Regions from separate parts of the Thioalkalivibrio sp. ALE25 genome, predicted to be linked through region 1. Evidence: riboswitches for the same ligand, from Rfam matches in the RefSeq annotation. Region 1 holds a riboswitch; the other holds the start of a gene.

What was found. A riboswitch is a leader RNA that binds a small molecule or an ion and turns the genes downstream of it on or off. The one in region 1 is predicted to bind cobalamin.
Region 2: linked by a shared signal. The riboswitch ahead of bluB (5,6-dimethylbenzimidazole synthase) and the one ahead of C996_RS0107555 (porin) in region 1 are both predicted to bind cobalamin.

The regions. Positions count from the first base shown of each region.
Region 1 covers NZ_KB897931.1:90,540-105,181, forward strand. The annotation lists gene C996_RS0107500 (AAA family ATPase) at 1-1,907, shown strand, start outside; gene C996_RS0107505 (ABC transporter ATP-binding protein) at 2,034-3,116, shown strand; gene C996_RS0107510 (extracellular solute-binding protein) at 3,116-4,159, shown strand; gene C996_RS0107515 (iron ABC transporter permease) at 4,156-5,859, shown strand; gene C996_RS0107520 (OprO/OprP family phosphate-selective porin) at 5,945-7,393, shown strand; tRNA gene C996_RS0107525 (tRNA-Glu) at 7,503-7,578, opposite strand; gene C996_RS0107530 (hypothetical protein) at 7,599-7,823, opposite strand; tRNA gene C996_RS0107535 (tRNA-Ala) at 7,848-7,923, opposite strand; gene gltX (glutamate--tRNA ligase) at 7,966-9,372, opposite strand; gene C996_RS0107545 (DUF4399 domain-containing protein) at 9,511-9,954, shown strand; gene C996_RS0107550 (cytochrome-c peroxidase) at 10,030-11,034, opposite strand; cobalamin riboswitch at 11,227-11,449, shown strand; gene C996_RS0107555 (porin) at 11,560-12,690, shown strand; gene C996_RS0107560 (cytochrome c) at 12,711-13,268, shown strand; gene cobM (precorrin-4 C(11)-methyltransferase) at 13,463-14,227, opposite strand; gene C996_RS0107570 (cobalamin biosynthesis protein) at 14,224-14,642, opposite strand, start outside.
Region 2 covers NZ_KB897932.1:9,889-24,530, reverse strand. The annotation lists gene C996_RS0108190 (CTP synthase) at 1-941, shown strand, start outside; gene kdsA (3-deoxy-8-phosphooctulonate synthase) at 1,006-1,848, shown strand; gene eno (phosphopyruvate hydratase) at 1,915-3,192, shown strand; gene ftsB (cell division protein FtsB) at 3,386-3,793, shown strand; gene ispD (2-C-methyl-D-erythritol 4-phosphate cytidylyltransferase) at 3,786-4,532, shown strand; gene ispF (2-C-methyl-D-erythritol 2,4-cyclodiphosphate synthase) at 4,529-5,029, shown strand; gene C996_RS0108160 (VOC family protein) at 5,026-5,421, shown strand; gene glpK (glycerol kinase GlpK) at 5,444-6,964, shown strand; gene C996_RS0108150 (pirin family protein) at 7,134-7,982, opposite strand; gene C996_RS0108145 (hypothetical protein) at 8,068-8,433, opposite strand; gene C996_RS0108140 (ABC transporter ATP-binding protein) at 8,439-9,305, opposite strand; gene C996_RS0108135 (iron ABC transporter permease) at 9,305-10,276, opposite strand; gene C996_RS0108130 (cobalamin-binding protein) at 10,283-11,185, opposite strand; cobalamin riboswitch at 11,332-11,540, shown strand; gene bluB (5,6-dimethylbenzimidazole synthase) at 11,635-12,387, shown strand; gene cbiB (adenosylcobinamide-phosphate synthase CbiB) at 12,384-13,286, shown strand; gene cobD (threonine-phosphate decarboxylase CobD) at 13,303-14,304, shown strand; gene C996_RS0108110 (cobyric acid synthase) at 14,301-14,642, shown strand, end outside.

The sequences.
Region 1 (14,642 bases):
GCTCCTCCTGGCGCGATCTCTCGCTGCAGCACATCCGCCTGCACGGCCTGGACGATGCCGCCGCCCGCGACCTGGTCGATCGCCTGGACCCCCACGGCCGCCTGGCCAGCGGCCTGCGCGACCAGCTGGTCGAACGCGGCGAAGGCGTGCCGCTGTTCCTCGAGGAACTCACGCGGTATGCCCTGGAGGCTGCCCGCAGCGGTCAGCTCCCGGACACCCTGCCACCCGGTCTCTCCAACCTGCTGGTCGCACGCCTGGAACAGCTGGGCAGCGCCCGGGAACTGGCCCACTCGGCCGCAGTCATCGGCCGCGACTTCGATACCCGCATCCTCAGCCGACTGCGTGGTCAACCCGCCGACACCATCCGGCGGCAGCTGACCCGGCTGACCGGAAAGGGATTCATCGAACCCGCCGGCATGGTGGATGGCGTGCGCTATCGCTTCCGCCACGCCCTGTTCCGTCAGGCGGCCTACGAGTCGATGCTGCTGAGTGAACGCACGCGCCTGCACGGCCAGCTGGCCGACCTGATGCAGGAAGACGGCGAGAACGGCATGCAGACCGCGGACTGGGGCCGCATCGCCAGCCACCTCTACCATGCCGCTCGCTACCCCGAGGCGGCCAGCGCCTGGCTGCATGCCGGCGAGGCGGCGTTCGCGCGCGGCCTCCTGCCCGAGGCCTCGCACTACTTCGAGGATGCCCTGGCCTGCCTGGAGCGCCATCCGGCAGCTCACAAGGAACATGAGCCGACGGATTTGGAACACAACACGCTGCGCGCCCTCGGCGGGCTCGGCGCGTCCAATCTGGCCCTGCTGGGCTATGGCTCACGCACGGTCAATGACATCTTCGAACGGGCCATGCACCTGACCGCGCCGGAGCAGGATCCGGTGCAGTACTTCCGCGTGCTGTGGGGTTTGTGGCACGGCGCCGGCTCCTGGCATGGCTTCACCGAGGCCCACCGTCTCGCCGGGGAGATGGAACAGCTCGCCGAGCGATCCGGCGACCGCCTGCTGCGGATCGCCGCCCATTACGTACAGGGCAACACCCACTTCTGGACCGGTCGCTTCGCCGAGGCCCTGGAACATCAGACCCGGGCGGTGGAGCTCTATCGCGAGGAAGACCACGCCGCCCTGGTAGCCCGGCACACCGAGAACCCGGCCATCAGCGCGCGCGGCTTCATGGCCTGGACGCTGCTCCACCTGGGGAACCACGCGCGCGCCTGGGCCGAGATGGACACCGCCTGCGAGCAGGCGGACGCACTCGGCCATCGGCCCACCGAGGCCTTCGTGCAGGCCTTCCGCGCCGTGCTCGGCTTCTACAGCGGGGATCCGGACTCCACCCTGCCGGCGGCACGCCGAACGCTCGCCATCGCGCGCGATTACGACTACCCGCTGTGGCGCGCCGCCGGCATCACCCTCGAGAGCTGGGCCCTCGCCCGCCAGGGACAAGCCGACGCCTGTCAGGCCATCGAGCAGCAGGTGGAGGCCATGCGTCACATCATGGACGGGGTCAACACCATCTTCCAGTACATCCTGCTGGACGCCCTGCAGGCCAGCGGCACCGCGGCCGACCAGCGCCTGAGCGTCGCCGACGTCGCCCTGGCCGGCTGCCGCAAGCGGGGCGACCTCGCGTTCGAAGCGCCGATCCGGCGCCTGCGCGCCGTGGCCCTGCTCGACCAGAGCCAGGGACGCGACGAAGAAGGCTGGCACGAACTCGAGCGCGCCCGCCGTATCGCCCACGAACAGGGCAACCCCAATATCGAGCGCCAGACCCTGCTGGATCATGCACGGTATGCGACGGATCCCCAGATAGAGTCCTGGGCCGAGCGCGAACTCCTGCGCATCAACCACTGCATCATCCCCCGCCCGCACCCGGACGAACCCCGCCAGCGCGACCCCCGCCTCGCCTGAACCGGTTCCGGTTCCACACTCGCGGGCAATGCAACGAAAGCTTCATTCGCGCGCAACAAAACCTCGATACCGCTGTAACGATACTGCCCTAGTCTGAGCGCTCGCTCTTTCCCCAAGGCATGTGTCATGCAAACGCCCAACAGCGACCCGCTGCTTGAGTGTCGGCAACTTCGCAAGACCTTCGGGTCGCATACCGCCCTTGATTCCATCGACCTTCAGGTTCATCCCGGCGAATGCCAGGTCCTGCTCGGGCCCTCCGGCTGCGGCAAGACCACACTCCTGAATCTGGTCGCGGGGTCGCTGGCGGCCGATGGCGGGACCCTCTCGATCGCGGGGACGGTCATGGATGACCCAGCGCGCTCTATTCACCAGCCGATGCAGACGCGCGGGCTGGCGATGGTCTTTCAGAATCACAGTCTGTGGCCGCACATGAATGTGGAACAGAACGTGGGCTTCGGCCTGAAACTGCGGGGGACCACATCCTCGCAGCGGCGCCGACAGGTCATGGAGATTCTCGAACGCCTCCAGATTGCCGAGTTTGCGGACCGGGCCATATCCACATTATCGGGCGGCCAGCAGCAGCGGGTGGCGATCGCCCGCGCGCTGGTCGTCCGTCCGCGCCTGCTGTTGATGGACGAACCTCTTTCGGCACTCGATGCCCGTCTGAAAGAAGAACTCAAGTCCGAGATCGCACTGCTCATCCGCGACACCGGACAGACCGTCGTGTATGTCACCCACGATCAGGGTGAGGCGTTCGCACTCGGCGACCGCATCGCCCTGATGGCGGATGGCCGCATCGCACAGAACAGTACCCCCGAGGCCATCTACCAGAGCCCCAGCAATCGCTTCGTCGCCGAGTTCATCGGCAGCGCGAACATCCTGGCATTCGAGCGTCGGGGTGACGAGATCGTCCTCGACAATGCCTTGCGCCTGGCGGCCACCAACGGGCTGCCCGCCAATGGGCACCTTGTGGTGCGCCGGGAGGATATTGATCTGTCGCCTGGCAAGGCACCCCCTCCGGATGCGCGCCCCAATGGGGTGCTGCCGGGTTCCGTACGCCACTCGCGCTTTCTCGGGGACCGCCACGAGATCCTCCTGGATCTGGACCAGGGCATGCGTCTGCGGGCCTTTCACCGTTCGGCACTCGCCTGCGGCGAAAGCGTCGGCATCGGCCTGGACCTCCAGCGCGCCCACGTCGTTCGCAGCTGATGGACATCCGCAGCCTCGTCTTGCTCGCCGGTCTGGCGGTCGCGCTCCCGAGTCTGACCGGGTGCGCGGGCCCATCCTCGAATGACGACACGCTGGTGGTCTATTCCGCGGGGCCCCGGCCCCTGATCGAACACATCGTGGAGGCGTTCGAAGCCCGCCACGACGTCCGCGTCGAACTCTTCGCCGCCACCACCGGACAGGTCATGGCGAAACTGGAGGCGGAACGCTATCGCAACCGCGCGGATGTGGTGATTTTCGCCTCGGAACTCGCGGCCGAGGCCCTGAAGCGAGACGGACGCCTGAGGCCCTACCGACCCGCTGGGGTCGAGCAAACTGACGCCGACTGGCACGACCCGGACGGCTATTTCCATGCGACGGCCGCCGCGCTTGTGGGCGTCGCCGTACGCAAGGATCGCCCGCTGGGCGATGCGGTATCGATCGACTGGCCGGATCTGATGCGGGCACCTCATGCCGAACGGACAGTCATGCCGTCGCCGTCACGATCGGGAGCCACCGGCGACTTCCTGGTGAATTTCGCCCAGGTCCAGGGAGACGAGCTGTGGCCCGCGTTCGTCGACGCCCGGACGGATGGACTCGACTTCGCGGCGGCCAACAGCCAGGCCATCGGCGGGCTCGTGACCGGCGCATACGACGCGATCCTGGGCGTGGTGGACTACCTTGTCCTGCGCCAACAGGTCCGCAATCCCGAAGTCGAGATGCGCTACCCGACCAGTGGCGCGGCCATGGTTCGGCGGCCGATCGTGATCCTCGACGAGGCGCACGCGCCCGGACTGGCCGAGGCATTTGTCGACTTTTACTTCTCCGAATTCGCCCAGGAGGCGGTGGCCGAACAGCACCTGATCCCGGCCCGGGAGGGTATCGGGAACAGTCCGGAACGGCAGGCAGCCTACGAAGGCATGCCTCCGATCCTGGCGCTGGACCGGAGCCAGGCACTCGCGGCTCAGAACCGACTGCTGCGCCAGTTTCAGCTCCGGGTTGAACGCGCGGAGATCCCGCGGGCGGTGCGGAGCCCGGCCCCATGATCACCGCGGCATCCGCGGCCACGCGCCCTTTCGTCCTGTCGTGGGCCAGCACCCGGCTCCCGGTGCTGCTGGTCGCGGCCCTCTTGCTGCTGGGAGCGGGCTATCCCCTGGCGCTGTTGTTCCTGACCAGCATCTTCCCCGAAATCATGGGAGGGCGCTTCGAGGGCTTTCTCGATGCCTATCGCCGGATCGGCGAAACCGAGGGCATCGGCTCCATGTTGTGGAACTCGTTTGCCTGGGCGGGCGCTACCACTGTTGTCAGCTGGATCCTCGGGGTGCCCTGCGGCTACCTGCTCGCACGGACCAATCTGCCCGGGAAACTGTGGGCCCGGCTTTCGCTGCTGGTTCCGATCATGACCCCGCCCTACATCGCGGCGCTGTCCTACATCCTGGTGATGCAGGACGGCGGGTTCTTCGACCAGCTACTGGGACCGATGCCCGAGGCGCTGCGCGCCTGGTTCTTTTCGTTCTGGGGCGTCACGCTCGTCATGGCGCTGGCCTCCTTTGGCTACGTCGCACTGGCCACCGAGGCCGCGCTGGCCTCCATACCGCGTCGCCTGGAAACCGCCGCGGCACAGCTGGGTGCCAGCTGGGGCCAGACCCTGCGCGCCATCATCATCCCGCTGATGCTGCCAGCGCTGTTCGACTCCGGTCTGCTGGTGTTCCTCGAGGCGCTGTCGAATTTTGGTGTTCCCGCGGTCCTGGGCACACGCGCCAACCTGCCGCTGTTGCCCGCCGAAATCTTCTACCTGGTGACCAGCTGGCCGCTCGACCTCGCGCTGGCCACCGCCCTGTCTTCCCTCCTGTGCCTGGTCGCCCTGATCGCGCTGTACGGGTCGCGCCTGCTGGCCAGCTTCATGGGCGGCGGCCGTTACGAACCCGAAACCCCGCATCAATTCCAGCTGGGGCCCGGGGCGCGCATCATCGGAGTGGCCTGGTTTGCGGGGCTGTTCGCTCTGTCCACGCTGCTGCCCTACTTCGCCATGCTGGTCACCAGCATCGCGGACCAGTGGCAAGGCGCACTCCCCAGCCTGACCCTCGACCATTACCGCGCCATCCTGATACCGGGTTCGCGGGGGTCGGAGGCGTTGTTCACCAGCCTGTGGCTGGCCTTCGCCGCCGCGACCATCAGCATCTTTCTCGGCGCGTGGATCGCCTATGTAATCTCGCGAACGCATGGCTGGCTGCGCCATGCGCTGGAGGGCCTGGCAACCCTGCCACGCGTCATCCCCAAGATTGTTCTGGCAGTCGGCCTGATCCTCGCCTGGAACGCATTCTGGGTGCCCGTCTCCCCCTACAACACGGTGTGGATGCTGCTGCTGGCCTATGTGGTGATCTACATCACCGACGCCCTGAACTACGCCAACAGCCGCCTGCAGTCGATGGATCCGGCGCTTGAACATGCGGCTTCGATCCTCGGCGCCAGCCGCTGGCGCGTGTTCTTCCAGGTCGTTCTGCCTCAGCTCAAGCCTGTGCTGCTGGCCGCCTGGCTGACCACATTCATCGTCACCATGCGCGAGCTCGTGGCCTCCATCTTGCTGCTTCCTCCGGGCGTAGACACCTCCGCCACCTTCATCTTCAACCAGTTCGAGCAGGGCGACCTCGCCGTCGCGATGGCCATGGCCAGCATCACCATCGCCTTGAGCTCGATCGTCCTGGTCGTGTTCCAGATTCGGAGCCGCCCCCGCGCTCCCACCTGATCACGCCTCAAGGCGTGTACCCATCACACCCGGTTCGCGGGACTCATGCCGGGTGTGCATACGCATACATTCACAGGAAAAGACCATGAAACCATTCAAGACTCCCGTACTCCTGGCCGCCCTGATCAGTGGTGGCATTCTGGCTGCACCGGCCCATGCCGAGAGCTCCACATCGGCCCTGATCGACAAATTGATCGAGCGCGGCGTGCTCACCGAACAGGATGTCCGCGACCTCCGCGAGGCGGAAGCCCGGGAATCCGAAGCCGTCGCCGACCAGATTAAGGCCGAGGATCGCTATCAGGGACTGGAGTACGAACCGACCCTTCCATTGCAAACCGTCGATGACCGCATCCAGGCACGCAAATTCCGTGTCGAAAGCCAGGACGGCAAGAACCGATTCGGGCTGCGCGGACGACTGATGGTGGACGCTGCGGCCGCCAACTGGGACGACAATCTTTCCGAAGCCGCCAATGAGGCCGATCCGATTCCCGAGTATGGAACGTTCCTGCGGCGCGCCCGACTGGGCGCCATCGGCGTCTATGACAACCTTTGGGAATGGCAGCTGGAGGTCGACTTCCGGGACAGCGAAGTCCGCTTTGCAAACGCCTACGTCGCTCGGCTCTTTGACAGCGGGCGACTTGCAGTCGGCAACTTCAAGGAGCCTTTCTCGCTGGAAAGCTCGACCAGCTCGCGGCGCCTGACCTTCATGGAACGTGCCACGCCCGTAGACGCCTATCGCCCCAGCCGACAGATCGGCCTGATGTACGAGACGCTGGTACCGGATTGGTATTTTGCAGCGGGTGTCTTTGGCGGGGACGGCACGGATCGCGACCGGGATGTTGAAGAAGGGTACAGCCTGGCAACCCGTGCATCGTTCGCCCCGTATATGTCCGAAGATACGTTCACCCACCTGGGTGCGTCCTTCAACCACCGGGTCAACGCGACGGACGAGGGCACGCTCGAAGATGTTCGCCTGCGCTCGCGTGAAGGCGCTCGAGCCATCGACGTCCGGCTGATTGGCCGCAATGACCTCGAGGGTGTGGACTCATACAGCCGATATGCTCTCGAAGCCGCTTGGGGCAAAGGGCCCTTTTCTCTGCAGGGTGAGTATCTGCGAGTGGACCTGGATCTCGACCGTGAACAAGTCCTGGATGCCCATGGAAGTAACGCCACGGACAAAAGCAGCCTCACGCTGGACGGCTACTATGTCCAGGCGAGCTACTTCCTGACCGGGGAACAACGCAATTATCGCGCCTTCAGCGGCGATTTTGGCGCCGTACGCCCGAATTCCGCCTTTGGTAACGGAGGCACGGGTGCGTGGGAGATCGCGGCTCGCTACGCCCATGCCGACTCGCTGGAACACACCCGTGTGGGGCGCGGCAACAAGATGGACCACTACACCCTTGGTCTGAACTGGTACCCGAACCAGGACATGGTGTTCAAGCTGAACTACATGTACTTCGACTACGAGGGCCGCGGTGGCGTGGCGAACGGCAACCACGTGCTGGCTGCCCGAGCACAGTTCGAATTCTAGTTTCGAACGCCAGGCGAGCACATGGACGTGCTCGTCAACTCGAGGGTTTCAAGCGAACGTTTGCATACAAAAAAGCCCGAACCATGAGGTTCGGGCTTTTTATTTGATATGGCGTCCCCACGGGGATTCGAACCCCGGTCGCCGCCGTGAAAGGGCGGTGTCCTAGGCCTCTAGACGATGGGGACGTAGAGGCAACGTCTTGTTGCTATTCCGGTGGGCCTTTGGGCCGGTCTTCTTCGCTACCCGGTGGCCGATGCAGAAGCGTCGTCACCAGACCGTTGAATACCAGCAAAAACCCGATCGGTACCAGCGCGATGAGGGGCTTGGACCAGGTCTGTTCCCCGGTGAGCATCAGCCCGAATCCGCCGATCAATCCGACTACTGCCAGCACCAATCCAACGTAGAGTGATATGACCCCGAAACGATGCATTGATGAACTCGCAAATCACCTGAGTGGTGGAGCCAGGCGGGATCGAACCGCCGACCTCCTGCATGCCATGCAGGCGCTCTCCCAGCTGAGCTATGGCCCCGTGTCAGGCGAGCGCGTACTGTAGCCAGCACCCCGAAATGTGTCAACCCGCTTCGGCGGAAATTTTCGCCAGCGCGCGGTCGATGCGGGCCAGGGCGCGCTCGCGCCCGATGAGCACCAGCGTATCATCGATGGGCGGGGAGACCGTACCCCCGGTGAGGGCCACGCGCAGCGGCTGCGCGACCTTGCCGAGCTTCAGCTCCAGGCGCTCGCCGGTATGCACCACCACCTCGTGCAGCGGCTCCTTCTCCCAGGCGCCCAGGGCACTAAACCCGTCGTGCAGGGTCTGCAGCACGGGCTTTGCCTCGGCGGTCAGCTGCTTGCGTGCGGCCTTCTCGTCGTAGTCCTCGAACTCGCGATAGAAGTACACGCTGTTCTCGGCCATCTCGCGCAACGTGCGCGCGCGTTCGCGCTGGGCGATCACCACATCGCGCATCGCCGGACCATTGGCCGGATCGATGCCCAGCTGGCCCAGGTGCCAGCCGAACTCCAGCGCCACATGATCCGGGTCCAGCGTCTTGATGTAGTGTTGGTTCAGCCACAGGAGCTTGTCGGGGTTGATCGCCGAGGCGGACTGGTTGACGTCCTCGATATCGAACAGACGCACCAGTTCGTCCACCGAGAAGATCTCCTGGTCGCCGTGGGCCCAGCCCAGGCGCACCAGGTAGTTCAGCAGCGCCTCCGGCAGATAGCCCTCGTCACGGTACTGCATCACCGAGACCGCCCCGTGGCGCTTGGACAGCTTGGCACCGTCCGGGCCCATGATCATCGGCAGGTGGCCGTAGCGCGGCGGTTCCACGCCCAGCGCTTTCAGGATGTTGATCTGGCGCGGGGTATTGTTCAGGTGGTCATCGCCACGGACCACATGGGTGATCCCCATGTCCATGTCGTCGACCACCACCGTCAGGTTGTAGGTCGGCGAGCCGTCGGAGCGGGCGATGATCAGGTCGTCGAGCTCGCTGTTCTGGAACGCGACCTTGCCGCGCACCATGTCATCGACGACGGTCACGCCCTCGTCCGGCGTGCGAAAGCGGATGACCGGCTCCACGCCCTCGCGCGGCTCGGTGCGCGCACGGCAGCGACCGTCGTAGCGCGGCTTTTCCTTGCGCGCCTTCTGCTCCTCGCGCATCGCATCCAGCTCTTCCTTGGTGCAGTAGCAGCGATAGGCGTGGCCTGCGGCCATCAACTGGTCGATCACTTCCTTGTACCGGTCGAAGCGTTCCGTCTGGTAGAACGGCCCGTGATCGTAGGTCAGCCCCAGCCAGTTCATGCCCTCGAGGATCGCGTTCACCGACTCCGCGGTGCTGCGCTCCAGATCGGTGTCCTCGATCCGCAGTACGAACTCGCCACCGTGGTGGCGGGCGTACAGCCAGGAGAACAGCGCGGTGCGGGCACCGCCGATATGCAGATAGCCGGTCGGACTGGGGGCAAATCGGGTGCGAAAACTCATGCGGGCTACTCGTCTCGATCGGGAGGTGGAAAACGAAGGCGCATAGGGTAGCAGAACGCCACTGCACTGCCGCGCGGACCGCCGACTATACTCGAAATGAGTACACAGACCGGCCGAACCCGGGCCCAAGGAGTACCCATGAAACCCGCTCTTACTCGGCTCTCCACACTGCTCGTGCTGACGGGAGGCCTCGCGCTGGCCGGAAGTGCCATGGGCAGCGACCGCATCGCGCCGCCGGATGGCGCGAAGGTCTATTTCATCAGCCCGCAGGATGGCGAAACGCTCGAAAGCCCCGTGCGCATCCAGATGGGCCTGCGCGGCATGGGTGTCGCCCCGGCCGGGGTGGAGATGGACAACACCGGACACCACCACCTCCTGGTGAACAAGCCGCTCGAGGAGGTGGACCTCGACGCCTCCCTGCCCTTCTCGGACCACAAACGCCACTTCGGTGGCGGCCAGACCGAGGGCGAGCTGGAACTCGAACCCGGCGAATACGCCCTGCAACTGCTGTTCATGGACTACCGTCACATCAGCTTCGACCCGCCCGTTGTCTCCGAGAAGATCACGATTACCGTGGAATAGATCTGTACCACCCCATCAAAAAGCCCCCCTCCGTTTCCGGAGGGGGGCTGGCGCATTCGATTCCGATGCGGCCGGTTACGGCAGCGCAGGAATCTCGAACTGCGGCATTTCGCCGGTCAGCGCGTGCATGAAGGCCTCGATATCCGCGACCTCGTCATCACTGAAGTCCTGCCCCAGCATTTCCTCGCCCATGATGCGGATCGCCTCTTCCAGCGTGGCGGTCTCCCCGTTGTTCATGTAGGGATAGGTCAGGGCTACGTTGCGCAGGGTCGGGGTCTTGAACGCAAACCGGTCGCTCTCCTCACCCGTGACCAGGTAGCGGCCCTCGTCCTCCGAACCCGGCACCTGGATGCGGTGGAAGTTGCTGTCGGTCAGCGCCGGCCCACGGTGACAGGCCACGCAGCCGTTGTCGGCGAACAGTTTCATCCCGCGCATCTGCTGCTCGCTCATCGCGCCCTCATCCCCGGCCAGCCAGCGATCCAGCGGCGAGTTCGGGGTGTTCAGCGTACGCTGGAACGTCGCCAGCGCCTTGGCCACGTGGTCGGTATTGATCACGTTGTCGCCGTCATAGTCGGGATAGGCGGCCTCGAATTTTTCCTGGTACTCATTGAACTCCTCCAGGCGGGCGATCGCATCCTCCAGCGGCATCGCCATCTCGATCGCGTCCTGGATCGGACCCAGGGCCTGGCCTTCCAGGTCGTCCTCGCGGCCATCCCAGAACTGCGCAGTGAAGAACCCGGAGTTCAGCACGGTCGGGGTGTTGCGCTCGCCGACCTGACCATCGTGGCCCACCGCGCGCGGGATACGGTCCGCCCATCCCAGCGCCGGGTTGTGGCAGGTCGCGCAGGAGATCACACCGGAGCTGGAGATGCGCGGCTCGAAGAACAGCATCTTGCCCAGCTCGATCTTCTCCTTGGTCATCGAGTTGTCCGCCGGGATCGGCGGCAGCGCCGGCAGCGGCTCGAACACGTCGCGATACTGCGAGTAATCAGTATCCGCCACGGCGGGCGCGGCCACGCCCAGCGCCAGGGCGGTGCAGGCCGAAAAGATGGCGCTGCGAAGATAAGAACCTCGGATCATGGCAAAGTCTCCCTGAGATTGGATCGGTGTCGGCGAAGACCGATATAGACTCGGTCCAAATCACCTGAATCCCACCCTATCGACCCGGTATTCGATCGACCAGCGAAATCAGCGCTCCCGTTGATCCAGATCAATCACTGCGGTTGGTCGCTCATCAAACGCTCTTCTTGCCAGCCTGTTTGCACCCCAGTACCCTTCGCCCCGCCTCCAGGTGCCCTGGCGTTCCATCGCCGGGGATAATCGGGAAGCCGGTGCGCGAACTGCCGTTCGCAATGCCGGCACTGCCCCCGCAACGGTAGGTGAAGACAACGGATCAACAACCACTGCGCCGCAATTCGGTGTGGGAAGGCGATCCGCCCGGGCACCCCCGCCCGCTTCACGAGTCCGGAGACCGGCCAGGAGGAAACCTGACGCTGCGGCGGGCAAGCGGTCGGGTCGGGCTTGCTGTGTCTATAGTCCCCGACCTCCCCTGGCCCACCCAGCGTCGTTCCATCCACGGCGCACGGGGTGTGCGTCCCAGGGAGAATGACCTTGAACAAACCGACCCGACGACCCGGCCGGCCGCCACTCCTGGCTCCGGCCCCGACCCTTCTCGGCCTGTTGATCGCCAGTGGCGGGGCTTCCCCCCTCCAGGCACAGTTCGAGTTCGGCAGCGAAGCCGACGGCTTCGCCATCACCCTGGACCCGCTCATCCAGGGCCGCTACGCCATCGAGCGGGGCGACGAGGGAACCACCACCGAATTCGACTTTCGCCGCGCCTGGCTGGATACGACGGGCACCCTCTTCCACCCCGATCTTAGTTTTCGCCTGCAGCCCGACTTCAGCAGCGGCGAGCTCTCGATGCGCGATGTCTGGCTCCAATACGCACTGACCGAGTCCCTCGACCTGCGCGCCGGCCAGTTCACCGTACCCTTCGGCCTGCCGCGGGACATCGGTGGCCCCAACCGGCTGTTCACCGAATTGAGCATCGCGGGGAATCAGTTCGAGGTCCCGGCTGGACGCGATACCGGCGTCACCCTACTGGGGGGCGACAGCGACGACCGGGCCTGGGCCATCGGCGTGTTTGATGGTCGCGGCCGCCTTGACCAGCGGGATGACCGACCGTCCACCTCCGGCCACCTGTTCAGCGCTCGGGGGGCCTGGGCACCGGTAGGCACCCTTCCACGCGACAACACGACCGTCGGCAAGCCGGTCGAGCATACAGTGGCCCACGGCGTCGGCCTGCAGGCGGCGAACCGCAATCACCTGCGCGACTGGACTCGCGGGCGGGAGAACCAGGTAAATCAGCAACGCGCCGACTGGGTCACCGCAACGGCCGACAGCGTCGTCAAGTTTGCCCGCACCGCCATTTCATTCGCCGCCTTCCGCCGCGACGTATCGCCCGATCACGGCCCCTCCTACCACGACTTGGGCGCCGAACTCGAGCTGGCTCAGGCACTGCCCTGGGAGGGGCTCGAGGTTGCCGCGCGCCACGCTGTGCTGCGCCACGACGCCGGCAACGACCTCGGCACCGACGAGCGCTGGCAGCGCGAGCGGGGCGCCGGCCTCAACTGGTACCACCGCGGCCAGCGACAAAAAACCCAATTGATGTGGCTGGACCGCGACGCCGGCACTTCGGACTGGGAGCTGCACTTGCAGCACCAATTCCGCTTCTGACACTGGAAAGGAGATCCGACATGACTCGACCCCCCTTTACACCGGCCCTCCGGATCGCCGGCCTTGTCCTGTTCCTGCTTGCCGCCACCGGCGCCCATGGCGACGAGGTGACGCTCCCCATGCCCGGCCCCTGGGGCAAAGACTACAGCGAGACGATGGACAACCCGGCCACAGTGGACGCCACCGAGGCCTTCCAGCGCTTCCGCCAGCAAAGCATGCAGGGCACCTCAGCCACCTACCGCAGCATCGAGCAGATCCTGCGCTACGACGCACCGTTCGCCGAGCGCCTGCCCGACCTCGCCGAGGAACTGGCGCGCCGCGCCGACGACATCGAAACCTGGTTCGCACGCGAGACACCGGCGCGGGACGGCGAACCCGGGGCCCTGCCCGCGGCCTGGGAGGACCCGGACTTCGCCGAATACAAGGCAGCCTACCGCGAGGCCGCCGAACGACTGCAGCGCAAGGTGGAGTCGGCCGAGGACCTGGAGAACGAAGACTTCCAGCTTCGCGCCACCGAGGCCCTGAACGGCGTGCGCCACCATTGCTTGGCCTGCCACGACAACTACCGCCGCCGCTAAACCGGCCGGAACCAGGGGGCCGCCGCATGGCGGCCCCTTTCCGTGATCCTGATCGGGAAGAAACCGCCTTCGCCTGCAAGCAGACTCCTACAGGTTCCTGGCGATGTGGGAGCCTGCTTGCAGGCGAAAAGCCCAGTGCCCCACAACACCCGCCGGAGTCACCCCTGCCTGCGGAAGATCGGGGGCGCCGCCGCTTAGTCCCCGTCCATGCCGCGGTAACGGCGCACATGCGCCGGGTCGTACAGCGCACTGTCGCGGAAATCGCCCGGGTCCAGCGCCGGGCCCACCAGGATCAGCGCCGAGCGCCGCGTGGTCAGGGCCGGCGCCCGTTCCGCGATATTCCCCAGCGAACCGCGCACCACGGTCTCGTCCGGCCAGCTGGCACGGAAGACGATGGCCACCGGGCAGTCGCAGCCGTAGTGCGGCCGCAGGTCCTCGACCACGGTCTCGATATTGTGCAGCGAAAGATGGATCGCCAGGGTCGCCCCGGTGGCGGCAAAACTTGCCAGCCGTTCGCGCTCCGGCATGGAGGACGCCCGTCCCGGCGTGCGCGTCAGCACCACCGACTGCGCCACCTCCGGCACCGTCAGTTCCCGCCCCAGGGTCGCCGCGGCGGCGGAGAATGCCGGCACGCCGGGCGTGATGCTGTAGTCAATCCCGGCCGCCTCCAGCCGGCGGATCTGCTCGCCCAGCGCGCTGTAGACCGACAGGTCGCCGGAGTGCAGGCGCGCCACGTCCTGGCCCGCCGCGTGGGCGCGTTCGATCTCCTCCATGATCGCGTCCAGCGTCAGCGGCGCGGTGTTGACCACGCGCGCCCCCTCCGGGGCATGTTCCAGCACGGCCTCCGGCACCAGTGAACCCGCGTACAGGCACACCGGACAGGCCGCAATACGATCCCGGCCGCGCAGGGTCAGCAGATCCGCGGCACCCGGGCCTGCACCGACAAAATGAACCGTCATGATGACTCCTCGAAAAGATGTTGGCGGTCGACCCAGGCCACCGCGCAGCTGGCCTGCGGTGACAGACGCCGCGGCAACAGCAGACGCGCGCCCTCGCCGGCCGCTGCCAGCGCCGCTGCCTCGGCCACGGAACCGACCCCGGCCGTTGCACGCACCCGTGGCGACTCCGTCAGCACTCCCCCCTGGCAGTCCGCAAGGGCGGCCATGGACGGGAATACGAGTTCCAGTTCCAGCTCCCGCGCGACCGTCGCCAGCATGCGACTGTCACTCTTATGCACCGGTGCCGCCAGCTGCCGGGCCCCGAGCACTCCGGCACGCTCCACTCCCAGCACGGCGCGAGCCTCGGCCAGTACCTCGCGCATCAGACCCTCCAGCTCCCGGGCCGTACAGGCGGAGGCGAAGCCGACGCCCGGCA
Region 2 (14,642 bases), on a different contig from region 1:
TCTACAAGATCCCGCTCTGGCTGCATTCGCAGAAGCTCGACGAGATCGTGCTGCGCAAGCTGCATATCGACGCGCCGCAGGCGGACCTCTCGGACTGGAAACACGTGGTCAATGCCATGGAGTTCCCGGAGTCGGAGATCACCGTCGGCATGATCGGCAAGTACGTGGACCTGACCGAATCCTACAAGTCCGTGAACGAGGCCCTGACCCACGCCGGGGTACAGGTCGGGACTCGGGTCCGGATCCGCTATCTCGACTCGGAGAAACTGGAAGGCGCCGAGAACGAGGCCGCACGGGAACTCGAGGGCCTGGATGCCATCCTGGTTCCGGGTGGCTTTGGCGAGCGCGGCGTGGAGGGCAAGATCGCCGCGGTGCGCTACGCACGCGAACACGACGTGCCCTATCTCGGGATCTGCCTCGGCATGCAGGTCGCGGTGATCGAGTTCGCGCGCGATGTTGCGGGCCTGGAAGGCGCGCACAGCACCGAATTCGCGCCGGACACCCCGCATCCAGTGATCGCGCTCATTACCGAGTGGCAGGATCAGGAAGGCCGAATCGAGCGGCGCGATGCCGATAGCGACCTGGGCGGCACCATGCGCCTGGGGGCTCAGAGTGCGCGGCTGTCGCCCGGTTCGCGCATTGCCGAGGCCTACGGCCGTGAAAAGGTGGAAGAACGCCACCGCCATCGCTTCGAATTCAACAACGCCTACCGCGAACGGCTGGAGGCGGCCGGACTGCGCATCTCGGGCGTGTCGGAGTCCGGCGAACTGGTGGAGGCCGTGGAACTCCCGGGGCACCCGTGGTTTGTCGGCTGCCAGTTCCACCCGGAGTTCACCTCCACGCCGCGTGACGGCCACCCGCTGTTCACCGGTTTCGTGCGCGCCGCCCGGGACTACCAGGAAGCGCGCGAACCCGAAACCACCACGGCGTTGACGGAATAGGGCGCCGATACACGATTTTTCGCGGCCGCGCCCGGAGGGTGGCGGCCGCCGTACAGGACAGGACATGCAGCTTTGTGGTTTTGAAGTCGGCCTCGACCGGCCCTTTTTCCTGATTGCCGGACCCTGCGTCATCGAGTCCGAGGCCATGGCGCTGGAGACGGCCGGGGCCCTGAAGGCGATGGCGGATGACCTGGGCATCCCGTTCATCTACAAGTCGTCGTTCGACAAGGCCAACCGGTCGTCCACCCGGAGCTTCCGCGGCCTGGGCATGGCAGAGGGCCTGCGCATCCTCGACAAGGTGAAATCGGAGATCGGCGTGCCGGTACTGACTGACGTGCACGAGGACACGGCGCTGGACGAGGTCGCCAGCGTAGTGGATGTATTGCAGACGCCGGCGTTCCTCTGCCGTCAGACCAACTTCATCCAGAATGTGGCGCGCCAGGGGCGTCCGGTGAATATCAAGAAGGGCCAGTTCCTCGCACCCTGGGACATGGGCAATGTCGTCGACAAGGCGCGCGAGGCGGGCAATGACCAGATCATGGTCTGCGAGCGCGGGGTTTCGTTCGGCTACAACACCCTGATCTCCGACATGCGCGGCCTGGCCCAGATGCGCCAGACCGGGTGCCCGGTAGTCTTCGACGCGACCCATTCGGTGCAGCAGCCGGGTGGGCAGGGCGCGTCCTCCGGTGGCCAGCGCGAGTTCGTACCGGTGCTCGCGCGCGCCGCGGTGGCGGCCGGGGTCTCCGGGCTGTTCATGGAGACCCATCCGGACCCCGAGAAGGCCCTGTCGGATGGCCCCAATGCGTGGCCGCTGCCAAAGATGGCCGAACTGCTGCAGACGCTGAAGGCGCTGGACGCCGCGACCAAGGCGCAGCCGTTCGCGGAGGCGGAATACGGCCTCGGCTAACCCCCGATTTTTCGATAATGCGTCCCGGGCGGCTCCGTCCGGGCGGGTACTTTTCAAGGAGAGAGCATGTCCCAGATTGCGGAGATTCACGCCCGCGAGATCATCGACTCCAGGGGCAACCCGACGGTCGAGGCCGATGTTGTCCTGGATTCCGGCGCCATGGGGCGCGCGGCGGTCCCGTCCGGTGCCTCCACGGGGGCCCGCGAGGCCCTGGAGCTGCGCGATGACGAGAAGCGCTACGGGGGCAAGGGCGTACTGAAGGCGGTGAGCCACGTGAACGGCGAGATCCGCGACGCACTCCGCGGCATGGAGCTCGACCAGACCGCGGTGGATCGCCGCATGCTGGAACTGGACGGCACCGAGAACAAGTCGCGCCTGGGGGCGAACGCCCTGCTGGCCGTCTCCATGGCGACCTCGCATGCCCTCGCGGCCGATCGCGAGCAGCCCCTGTTCGAGACGCTGGGCGGGGAAGACGCCACGCTGCTGCCGGTGCCGATGATGAACATCATCAATGGCGGGGCCCACGCGGACAACAGCGTGGATATGCAGGAGTTCATGATCCTGCCGGTGGGCGCGGACTCGGTGCGCGAGGCGGTGCGCTACGGCGCCGAGGTCTTCCATGCGCTGAAGAAGGTCCTGGCCAAGCGCGGCCTGGCCACGGCGGTGGGCGACGAGGGTGGCTTCGCCCCCGATCTGCCGTCCAATTCCGCGGCGATCGAGGTGATCCTGGAGGCCATCCACAATGCCGGCTTCAAGGCGGGCGAGGACATCTGGATCGGCCTCGACTGCGCCAGCTCCGAGTTCTACCGCGACGGCCGCTACCACCTGGACTCCGAGGGCAAGGCCTTCTCGGCGGACGAATTCTCCGACTATCTCGCGCACTGGGTGGACCAGTACCCGATCCTGACCATCGAGGACGGGATGGCCGAGGATGACTGGGATGGCTGGAAGACCCTGACCGAGCGCCTGGGCAAGCGCGTGCAGCTGGTGGGCGACGACCTGTTCGTCACCAATACGCGCATCCTGCAGGAAGGCATCGACAAGGACATCGCGAACTCCATCCTGATCAAGCTCAACCAGATCGGCACCGTCACCGAGACGCTGGAAGCGATCGAACTGGCGCGCAAGGCCAACTACACAGCGGTGATCTCGCACCGCTCGGGCGAGACCGAGGACGTCACCATCGCGGACCTGGCGGTCGCCACTCGAGCCGGCCAGATCAAGACCGGTTCGCTGTCGCGTTCCGACCGGGTGGCCAAGTACAACCAGCTGATCCGGATCGAGGAACACCTGGGGAGCCGGGCCAGCTACCCGGGTATGTCGGCGTTCACCTTCGGGCGCTGAGGCGGTTGCGGGGCGGCCGTGTCGAGGATGCAGTCCGCAGCCTGCGGCGCGGTTCCTGTCCCGGGGCGTCCGGGCCTCGTAGAATGCCGGGCATGCCGGCCACTCGTAAAAGCCCTCGTTCCGTTGTACCCGCGCTCGGCGCGGTGCGCGGGCGAGGGCTTTTCTTTGGGTTCAAGTCGATGGAGTGCGGGTGATGCGCGGCCTGCTGATCGGGCTGGCGCTTGTGCTGCTGGCACTGCAATGGCCCCTGTGGCTGGGCGAGGGGAGCTGGCGCGACGTGCGCGACCTGCGCGAGCAGGTCGAGCGCCAGCGGGCCTCGAACGCCGAACTCGAGCAGCGCAATCAGGCCCTGGAGGCGGAGGTGCGGGACCTGCGCGGCGGAACCGAGGCGGTGGAAGAACGGGCCCGGCGCGACCTGGGGATGATCCGCGAGGACGAGGTCTTCTTCTTCGTGGTGGGCGAGGACGAACCCGCCACGCTGGACATCGAGCCGCTCCCCGGATCGGCCGGGCAGACCGAGCCCGGTCCCGACTCACGGGTGCCCGAGGAGGCCGAGCCGGCCACCGACACCCTGCCACCGGAGGATCCCTTTGATGGCTGACACCGGGGGCGCAGCGGCGCGCGAACCGGCCTTCTGGGCACTGATCCCGGCGGCCGGCATTGGCCGGCGCATGGGGTCCGACCGTCCCAAGCAGTACCTGACGCTGGGTTCGCGGACGATCCTGTCGCATACCCTCTCGATCTTCCTCGAGCATCCGCGCATTCGCGGCGTGGTGCTGGTGCTGGGACCCGACGTGGATCCCGACGCCCTGGATCTGCCGCTGGCGGGCGGGCGGCTGTTCCGTGCCGCCGGCGGAGCGGAGCGGGTGGATTCCGTGCAGAACGGCTTGGATTTCCTGGCCGACCGGGCGCACGAGGACGACTGGGTGCTGGTCCATGATGCAGCCCGTCCCTGTCTGCCGCAGGCGGATGTGGACCGCCTGCTGCGTGAGTTGCGGGATGACGCGGTGGGCGGGTTGCTGGCCAGCCCCAGTACCGACACCATCAAGTGGAGCGATGGCGGCGGCCGCGTGGAGCGGACGCTGGACCGGGAGCGGGTCTGGCGCGCCCTGACCCCACAGATGTTCCGGCTGGGGATGCTGCGAGAAGCGAATGCGCGCGCACGCGATGCGGGTCATGCGGTGACTGACGAGGCCAGCGCGATCGAGTTTCTGGGGCAGGCCCCGCGGCTGATCGAGGGTTCGGCGATGAATATCAAGATCACGCGGGCGGAAGATCTGGAGCTGGCCCGTCTCTACCTGATGCAGCAGGGCCGGCTGGAAGGACGGTTCAGCGCATGAGCGGGTTGCGCATCGGCCAGGGCTTCGACGTGCACGCCTTCGGTGAAGGGGATCATCTGGTCCTCGGCGGCGTGCATATCCCGTTCGAGCGTGGCTTCGTCGCGCATTCGGACGGCGACGTGCTGCTGCATGCGGTCTGCGATGCCCTGCTCGGCGCCGCCGCCCTGGGTGACATTGGACGACACTTTCCGGATACCGATCCCGCATTTCGCGGCGCGGACAGCCGCGTCCTGCTGCGGGAGGTCCTCCAGCGTGTTGCGGCGGCCGGCTGGCGCCCGGTCAACATCGACTCCACCGTGATCGCGCAGGCGCCAAAGCTGGCGCCGCACGTCCCCGCCATGCGCGATCATATCGCCGCGGATACCGGCCTGGTGCCCGAGGCCGTCAGCGTGAAGGCCACGACGACCGAACATCTCGGGTTCACCGGGCGCAAGGAGGGCGTGGCGGCGCAGGCAATCGTGCTGCTGGAACCGGCCTCGGGGATGCTGCGGGTATGACCGGGGCCGGGCGCGGGAATGCGGGAGTCCTCGGCCTGCATCACGCCAGCCTGGTCATTGCGGACGTTCAGGCCGCGCGCGAGTTCTACGGGCACCACCTTGGGCTGGCGCCGCTGGAGCGGCCCGAACTCGGATTTCCGGGGCTGTGGTACGACCTCGGCAACGGCCAGGCCCTGCACCTGCTGCGGGTGCCGAACCCGGACCCGACCGAGCGTGCGGTACGGTGTGGGCAGGACCGCCACCTGGCGCTGCGCGTGGATGAGCTGGAGACCTTCGCCGCGCGGCTGGAGGCCGCGGGGTTTGCGGTGGAACGCAGTCGCTCCGGCCGCCCCGCGGCATTCGTACGGGATCCCGACGGCAACGCCATCGAGCTGATCGAGGACGGTGCCTGAATCGGCCAGAGAGAGTCCCCTCATGAGCGACGCGCGCTACATCCTCGCCCTGGACCAGGGCACGACCAGTTGCCGGGCCATCCTGTTCGACCGCGCGGGTACGATCGTCGGCGTGGCGCAGAAGGATTTCGCCCAGATCTATCCGCAGCCCGGCTGGGTGGAACACGACCCGATGGAGATCTGGGGTACCCAGATCGGCGTGGCGCGCGAAGTACTGGAGACGCGCGGCATCAAGCCCTCCCGACTGGCGGCGATCGGCATCACCAATCAGCGCGAGACCACGGTGGTATGGGACCGCGCCACGGGGGAGCCGATCGCCAATGCGATCGTGTGGCAGGACCGGCGTACCGCCGCGTTCTGCGACGGACTGAAGGCGCAGGGCCTCGAGGGCCTGCTGCGCGAGCGTACCGGTCTGGTCGTGGATGCCTATTTCTCGGCCAGCAAGCTGCGCTGGCTCCTGGATCACGTGGACGGGGCGCGCGAGCGCGCGGAACGGGGCGAACTCGCCTTTGGCACCGTGGACAGCTGGCTGATCTGGAACCTCACCCGCGGGGAACGTCACGTGACCGATGTGACGAACGCCGCGCGCACCCAGCTGTTCAACATTCACACCCTGGAATGGGATTCCGAGCTGCTGGAGCGGTTCGGGATCCCGCGCGCGATGCTGCCCGAGGTGGTGGACTCCAGTGGCGTGCTGGGCGTGACCGGCGCCGAGATGTTCGGCGGCGCGGAGGTCCCGATCGCCGGCGTGGCGGGGGACCAGCATGCGGCCCTGTTCGGTCAGGGCTGTTTCGAGCCCGGCATGGCCAAGAACACCTACGGGACTGGCTGTTTTCTGCTGATGAACACGGGCGATACGCCGGTGGAGTCCCGATCCGGCTTGCTCACCACCCTCGCGTGGTCGCTGGACGGCCGGGTGGAATACGCGCTGGAGGGTTCGATCTTTATCGCCGGGGCCGCGATCCAGTGGCTGCGCGACGAGCTCCACCTGATCGACGCGGCCGAGGATTCCGAGTACTACGCGGGCAAGGTGGCGGACGCCGACGGGGTCTACGTGGTGCCCGCGTTCGCCGGGCTGGGGGCCCCCTACTGGGACATGTACGCGCGCGGCGCCATCTTCGGCCTGACCCGTGGAACACGCAAGGAGCACATCACCCGCGCCACGCTGGATGCACTGGCCTATCAGACACGCGATGTGATCGATGCCATGGCGCAGGATGCCGGGATCGGGCTGAAGGCCCTGCGGGTCGACGGCGGGGCCGTGGCCAACAACGTGATGATGCAGTTCCAGGCCGACATGCTCGGGGTGCGGGTCGAGCGCCCGGCGGTGACCGAGTCCACCGCGCTGGGGGCCGCCTGGCTCGCGGGGCTGGGGGTCGGCTTCTGGACCCGTGACGAGTTGGCGCAGAAGGGTGGGCTGGACCGGGTGTTCGAGCCGCAGATGGACGCGGCCACGCGGGAGCAGTACTACCGCGGCTGGAAGAAGGCCGTAAAGCGCACGATGGGCTGGGCGCGCGAGGACGACAGCGACTCGACGCCGTAGCGGGTGATGGTCTGGGGCCTTGCCGACGCGGGCGGGGGCTTCGCCGCCAAGTCGGCTCCCACAGGGGGCTGCAGGTAGAGCGATGGCTTCGACAGGCAGCCCGGCCCAGATCAATGTGGGAGCGGGCTTGCCCGCGAAGCCCCTGCCAGGCCCGGATTGGGCCCGGGGCTCAGTCCATGCTGGCCGGTTCGGCGGCGAGCTGGCCGGACTGGTAGTCGCTGATGGCCTGTTCGATCTCGTCGGAGGTGTTCATCACGAAGGGGCCGTAATGCGCGATCGGTTCGCCCAGCGGCCGCCCCTTGAACAGCAGCACGCGGGCATCCTGCTGGGCGATCAGGTGGATCTGGGTCTGGCCGCTCCACACACCCATCTGGCCGGTCTGCAGGCCGATGAGCTCGCCGTCGAACACGTAGGCCAGCACGCGGTCCTCGAGCTGCACGGCGAGTGACAGGCGATAGCCGGCGGGCAGCGTCAGGTCGGCCATCGCGGCGCCTTCGCCAATCTGCGCCAGCGGGCCCTCGGTATCCCCGGCACTGGTCTGCCAGGATCCGGCAATGGCCTTGAAGCGCAGCGGATCGTCGTCTTCCGGCAGGTGGCGCATTGCGTCGGCGTGCACGTCGCGATAACGCGGCGGGTCCATCTTGCGCCGGGCGGGCAGGTTCACCCACAACTGGAAACCGTGCAGGCCCTCGCTGTCGAGCAGGGGCATCTCGGAGTGGATCACACCGCGGCCGGCGCTCATCCACTGGGCCTCGCCGGCCTCCACGCGGCCCTGGTTGCCCATGGAGTCCTCGTGGGTCAGGCCGCCATGGACCAGGTAGGTCAGGGTCTCGAAGCCGCGATGCGGGTGGGCGGGAAAGCCGCCGATGTAGTCCTCGCGCGCGCTTGCCTTGAGCTCGTCCAGCATCAGGAAGGGGTCCAGCCCGCCACGAAAGTCATGGATGCGCCGAATCTTCACCCCGGCCCCGTCCTGGGTGGGATGGGAGGTCTTCACGCTGTCCGGCGGTGTCGGGTTCATGGCGTTCTCCTTCGCAACAGGTCTGCACCATACCGACCATGAAACGAAAAGAAAATTGCATCGTTTCCCGTCATGGGGCCTTTTGTCAGGCGGTGGACAGATCCCAGGAATCGGCAAACGCCTCCAGGCTCTCGATGAAATCGGGATCGTGTTCCTGACGGTTGATGGTCAGGTGCAGGACGACGGCCTGCGGGTCGGGCGGGTGCCCGGTGGTCAGCGTCCAGGCCAGGCCGTTGGGGCAGTCGGGCAGGGACAGGCGCACGCCACCGTTGATGACCTCGCGGTGCACCCGGAACTCGCCCCACAGGCAGTAGACCACGCCGGCATCGGGACCGTTGTCCTGGATCAGCGTGTCGATGGCATCACTGTGAGCGGGCAGGGCGGGGACGTTCAGCCGCCGCTGCAAGGTTTCGGCATCCAGGGTCGCGGGCAGATTGCGGAAGAATTCCATGGCGGTCACTCGTTGCGCGGCAGGAACACGGGCAGGCCGTCGACCTCGCCTACGCTCAGGCGCTGGTTGTAGAGGCGTTCCAGGGCACTGGGCACGAGCATGGTGGCGGTCGGGCCCCAGCATGCCTGGCCGTCGGGGAACAGCAGGAGCAGATGGTCGCAGTAGCGCGCGGCCAGGTTGACGTCGTGCAGGACCAGTACGGCGGCCCGGTGCGCCTGGGCAACGATGCCCTGCACGCGGTTCAGCACGGCGACCTGGTGATGCAGGTCCAGCTGACTGGTGGGCTCGTCCAGCAGGAGCAGGCTGGGGTCCTGGGTCAGCACGGTGGCGATGGCCAGGCGCTGCCGCTCGCCCCCGGAGAGCGTGTCCACCATGCGGTGCTCCAGGTCGGAGAGGTCCATCTCCGCCAGGGCGGCCCGGGCGCGGGCGTAATCCTCGGAGGTCTCGATGTCCCAGGGGCGCAGGTAGGGGTGCCGACCGATCAGCGAGGTCTCCAGCACCGTCGCGGGGAAGCCGTCGTGGTGGGTCTGGAAGACCAGGCCGATGCGCCGCGCCAGTTCCGCGCGGGGCAGGCGGGTGATTGCCTGGCCACGGACCTCGATGGTGCCGGCGCGTGCGGTCCGCAGGCCGGCGAGCGTTTGCAGCAGCGTGCTCTTGCCCGCGCCGTTGGGGCCCAGGATGCCCCAGCACTGCCCGGGGTCGACGGTCAGTTCCAGCGGGGCGCCGGGTGCGCGCCCCGGGATGTCGATCACCAGGTCGTGGGTGGCAAGCAGCGTATCCGGGCCCGGCTTCTGGTGGACGCTGCGCGCGCCCAGGCCCGGGGCTTCATGCGGCCGGCTGTGGGCGGGGGCGATGGGTGGACGGGGTGCCATCAGCGGCTCCGGTACAGCAGGAACAGGAACACGGGGACCCCCAGCATCGCGGTGATTACGCCGACCGGCAACTGCTCCGGGGCGATCATGGTGCGGGCGAGGGTGTCGGCCAGCGTCAGCAGGATGCCGCCGCCCAGCGCGGAGGCCGGCAGGATCACGCGCTGGTCGTTGCCGAAGACCAGGCGCAGCATGTGCGGCACGATCAGCCCGACAAAGCCGACCGCGCCGACCTGCATGACTGCGGTCGCGGTGATCAGCGCGGCGGCGACATAGATGCTCCATTCCACCGGGCGCACCGCCACCCCGAGTGCCGCGGCCTGCATCGGGCCGCGCGCGAGCACGTTCAGCGTGCGGCCCAGCGGCAGGGCGAGGAACACGACCAGCACCAGCAGGATCCAGGCGGGATAGGGGTTGCGCGCGTGGGACACATCGCCCATCAGCCAGTAGAGCATCCCGGGCAGCTCGGCCGTCGGGCTGACTGCGAGCAGGAAACTGATCATGGCGCCCCAGCCCGCCGCGACCACCACGCCCGTCAGAAGCAGGCGCGTGGGGGTCCAGCTGCCGGTACCGTGCGCCAGGCCGAACACGATCACCGTGGACAGGAGGGCACCGGCGAACGCGGCCAGCGAGACGGAGAACATCGACAGGCCCGCGAGCATCGCCAGCAGGGCGCCGACGGAGGCGCCGCCGGAGAGGCCCAGCACGTAGGGGTCGGCCAGCGGGTTGCGCAGCAGCACCTGCATCAGCGCGCCGGCCAGACCCAGCAACCCGCCTGCGGCGAAGGCCGCCAAGGCGCGCGGCAGGCGCAGCTCCAGCACCAGCGTGTCGTGCAGGCGGCTGCCCTCGCCGAGCATCACCGCCAGCAGGTCGCCGGGCGCGATCGCGACACTGCCGAAGGCCAGCGCGATCAGCACCGCCAGCAGCGACGCCGGCAGCAGGACCGCGGCGGCAAGGAGGAAGGCGCGGGTCACGAGGGGTCAGTCCACCCGGCGGAGTCGGGCCCGCTCGAGCTCCTCGCACATCAGGCGGGTGCCCTCGGCGATGCGCGGGGTATGGCGCTGCAGCAGGGACGGCGGGATGAAGAACAGGTTGTCGCGCTGGACCGCGGTCATGTCCTCCCATTGCGTCCAGGCGATGACCCAGTCGGGGCGATCCTCGCCCATGCCGCCGCCAATGATGACCTCCGGGTCGGCCTCGATGACCGCCTCGCGATCCATGCGCGGGACCAGGCGATCCAGGTGGCCGAATACGTTCACCCCGCCGCACAGGCGGATCGCCTCGCTGATCAGGTGGTCGTCGTTCACCGTCATCAGGGGTTGTTCCCACACCTGATAGAACAGGCGTACCGGGTCGCGCTCGGCGTAGTCCTGGCGCAGGGTGTCGATCGCCTCCTCGAAGCTTCGCACCGCCTCGTCGCCCTGCGTCTCGGTGCCGGCGAGCTGTGCCATGCGGCGCATGCTGGCGGACACACCGTCGAAGCTGCGGGGCTCCGACACGTAGACGTGGAAGCCGAGCTCGCGCAGGTGTTCGATCTGGGATTGCGAGTTTCCGCTGCGCCAGGCGACGACCAGGTCCGGATCCAGTTGCACGACGCGCTCCATGTCGATGCGGCTGTAGCCGCCCACGCGGGGGAGCATCTCCGCCTCCGGCGGGAAGTCACTGTGCTGGGTCGCGCCCACCAGCTTGTCGCCGGCCCCGACGGCGAACAGCACCTCGGTGATATGCGGGGCGAGGCTGACGATGCGCTCGGCGGGTTGTTCCAGCCGGATCTCGTGACCGTCATCGTCGGTCACCGAGACCGGGTCGGCCAGTGCCGGCGCGGTGCAAAGCAACGTCGCGACGAGCAGGGCGGAGGAGTGTCCGAGGGTCTTGAAATTCATAAAAATCCGGTGGTTGTGGCGCTGTTGCGAGGTCGAATGGAGGACGTCTGCGGTAGTGCGCGCAAGCCGCAAAAGCGTTTCATCATAGCAGCATGCACAAGATGGTTTGGTGCCCAAATTGGTCGGGGGCGCGCCGAACGCGTATCATACGGCGGCTAGTATCAGGTGCCTGCAATGCGCAGGTGAAACGGGAAGCCGGTGCCAATCCGGCGCTGCCCCCGCAACGGTAAGTGAGCGGCGAACCACACCGCAGGCTTGGCCACTGTGTCCCCACGGGTCACGGGAAGGCGTCTGCGGCATCGGCACCCGCCGACGCTCGCAAGCCCGGAGACCGGCCTGGTGATGACGCATCCTGCGATCGTGCGGCGGGCAACGATCGAGGGCACGGGCACTATCTGCGGTGCCCGTTCCTTCGTGGTTTCGCCGTGCCGTCGCCCCGACGGAAACGCATGACGAACCCAGATCCCAAACCGACAGAAGGGCATCCGAACGCGTTCGCCTCGGCCGAGCGCGAGGCGGTTTATCGCGTGATCGGGGAACGCCGCGACATGCGCCATTTCCGCCCGGATCCGGTGGATCGCGCTACGCTGCGCCGGCTGCTGGAGGCCGCCCACCGCGCCCCCAGCGTCGGGTACATGCAGCCCTGGCGCTTCCTGCGGGTAACCGACCCGGCGCTGCGCGAGGCCCTGCATGCCCACGCCGCGGACGAGCAGGCCCGCACCGCCGAGGCCTGCGGGGAGCGCGCGGCGGAGGTGCACCGCCTGAAGCTGGAAGGGATCCGCGAGGCGGGGGAGTTGCTGGTCGTGGCCCTGACCGACGACCGCGAACGCTATGTGCTGGGGCGCCGTACGCTACCGGAGATGGACCTGTGCTCGGCGGCCTGCGCGATCCAGAACCTGTGGCTGGCCGCCCGCGCGGAGGGGCTGGGCATGGGCTGGGTCTCGCTGTTCGATCCGGACTGGCTGGCGCGGCAGCTGGACATGCCGGAGGGCGGCTATCCGATCGCGGTGCTGTGCCTCGGCCATGTGGAGCGTTTCTACGACCGGCCGATGCTGGAGACCGCGGGCTGGGATCGCCGGCGGCCCCTGGAAGAACTGGTCTTTCAGGATCGCTGGGGCGTGCGCGGCGAGCTGGCAGCCGACCAGGATGCGGCAGGCACCGGACACGGGGCGGACGAACGGACCGGATCCGACAGCGCATGAGCGCCTTCCTGATCCTGATGGGCGCCCTGATCCTGGATCGCTTGTTCGGCGATCCGCGGCGGTTCCACCCGCTGGCCGGGTTCGGTCGGCTGGCGGCCTGGGCCGAGTCCCGCTGGCATGCGCCCAGTCGCCTGCGCGGGGCGTTGCTGCTCGCGGCGCTGGTCCTGCCATGGGTGGCGCTGGCCGCTCTGGGGGTGTCGCTGGCCTGGGGCTGGTTGCTGTCGCTGGCGATCCTGACCTTGGCGATCGGCTGGCGCAGCCTGGACGAACACGCCGAGGTGGTCGCGCGGGCCCTGGAGACGGATGATTTGCACGGTGCCCGCACGGGCGTGGGGATGCTGGTCAGTCGGGACACGGAGGCCCTGGACGTGCGCGGGGTGAGCGGGGCGACCATCGAGTCGGTCCTGGAGAACGGCAACGATGCGCTGTTTGCCACGATCTTCTGGTTCCTGGTCGCCGGGGCACCGGGCGTGGTGGCCTACCGGCTGGTCAACACCCTGGATGCGATGTGGGGGTACCGAAACGAGCGGTATTCCACGTTCGGCTGGGCGGCCGCGCGGCTGGATGACGCCATGAACCTGATCCCGGCGCGTCTGACGGCCCTGGCCTATGCCCTGGCGGGGCGCGGGCGGGACGCCTTGCAGTGCTGGCGTGAACAGGCCGCCGGATGGAAGAGCCCGAATGCCGGGCCGGTGATGGCCGCTGGGGCCGGTGCGCTCGGGGTGGTGCTGGGCGGCCCGGCGCCCTATGGCGGCCAGCGCGAGTGGCGCCCGCGCCTGGGCATGGGCCGTCTGGCCGATGCCGCGGGCATTCGCCAGGCGGTGGCGCTGGTGGACCGGGCGCTGGCGATCTGGATGGCATTCATCGTGGTGGGGGTGATTGTCGTTGTCCTGTTCTGATCCGCAGAAGGCTCCCATGCCCGAATCCCGGGCGCTCGTGCAGGTGCACGGGGGTGGCGTGCGCCAGGCAGCTGCGCGCTACGGCATTCCGGCAACCGAGTGGCTGGATCTCTCCACCGGCATCAACCCGCATGGCTATCCCGTGGGCGAGGTCCCGCAGCGGGTCTGGGCGCGGCTGCCGGAACCGGATGACGGGCTCGAGGCCGCGGCCGCCGACTATTACGGCACCGCGGCCCTTTTGCCCGTCGCCGGCTCGCAGGCGGCGATCCAGTTGTTGCCGGCGCTGCGCCCGGATACGGCGCGCGTCGGCATCCTCGAACCCAGCTACAACGAGCACGCCCGGGCCTGGCGGGAGGCCGGACACACGGTACGCCCGCTGAGTGGCGAGGCGATCGCCGCCGCGCTGCCCGAGCTGGACGTGCTGGTGCTGGTCAACCCGAATAACCCGACCGGGCAGTGCTTCGAGCGTGCGGACCTGCTGGCCTGGCATGCGGAACTGGCGGCGCGTGGTGGCTGGCTGATCCTGGACGAGGCCTTCGTGGATGTGACGCCGAGGGCCAGTCTCGCGCAGGACGCTCCGCGCGAAGGCCTGGTGGTGCTGCGTTCTCTCGGCAAGTTCTTCGGGCTGGCGGGCGCGCGGGTCGGGTTCGTGATCGCCGACGACGCGATGCGCGCGCAGCTGGCCGCCCGACTGGGTCCATGGGGCCTCGCCGGACCTTCGCGCTGGGTTGCTACTCGGGCGCTGACCGACCGTGCCTGGCAGGCCGAGACACGTAGCCTCCTGCAGGCGCGCGGCCAGCGCCTGGCGGAACGGCTGCGTGCGCACGGGCTGGCGCCCACCGGCGGCACCGCGCTGTTTCAGTGGTGCCGGGTGGAGGATCCCGCGGGCTGGCAGGACCATCTGGGCCGGCAGGGCATCCTGGTGCGTCGATTCGATGCGCCCGGGAGTCTTCGGTTTGGCCTGCCGGGTGACGCGGCCGAGTGGCAGCGTCTCGAAGCGGGGCTGCAGCGGGCATGACGGGCACGACGCTGATGGTGCAGGGGACGACCTCGGATGCTGGCAAGAGCGTGCTGGTGGCGGGGCTCGCGCGGGTGCTTTATCGCCACGGACTGTCGGTGGTGCCGTTCAAGCCGCAGAACATGGCGCTGAACAGCGCCGTCACCGCCGATGGCGGCGAGATTGGCCGGGCCCAGGCCCTGCAGGCCGCCGCCTGCGGCCTGGAACCGCATACGGACATGAATCCCGTACTGCTCAAGCCCAGCTCGGACGAGGGTGCGCAGGTGATCATCCACGGGCGGCCCGCGGCGGAACTGGATGCGCGGGCCTATCACGACTACAAGCCGGTGGCCCGCGAG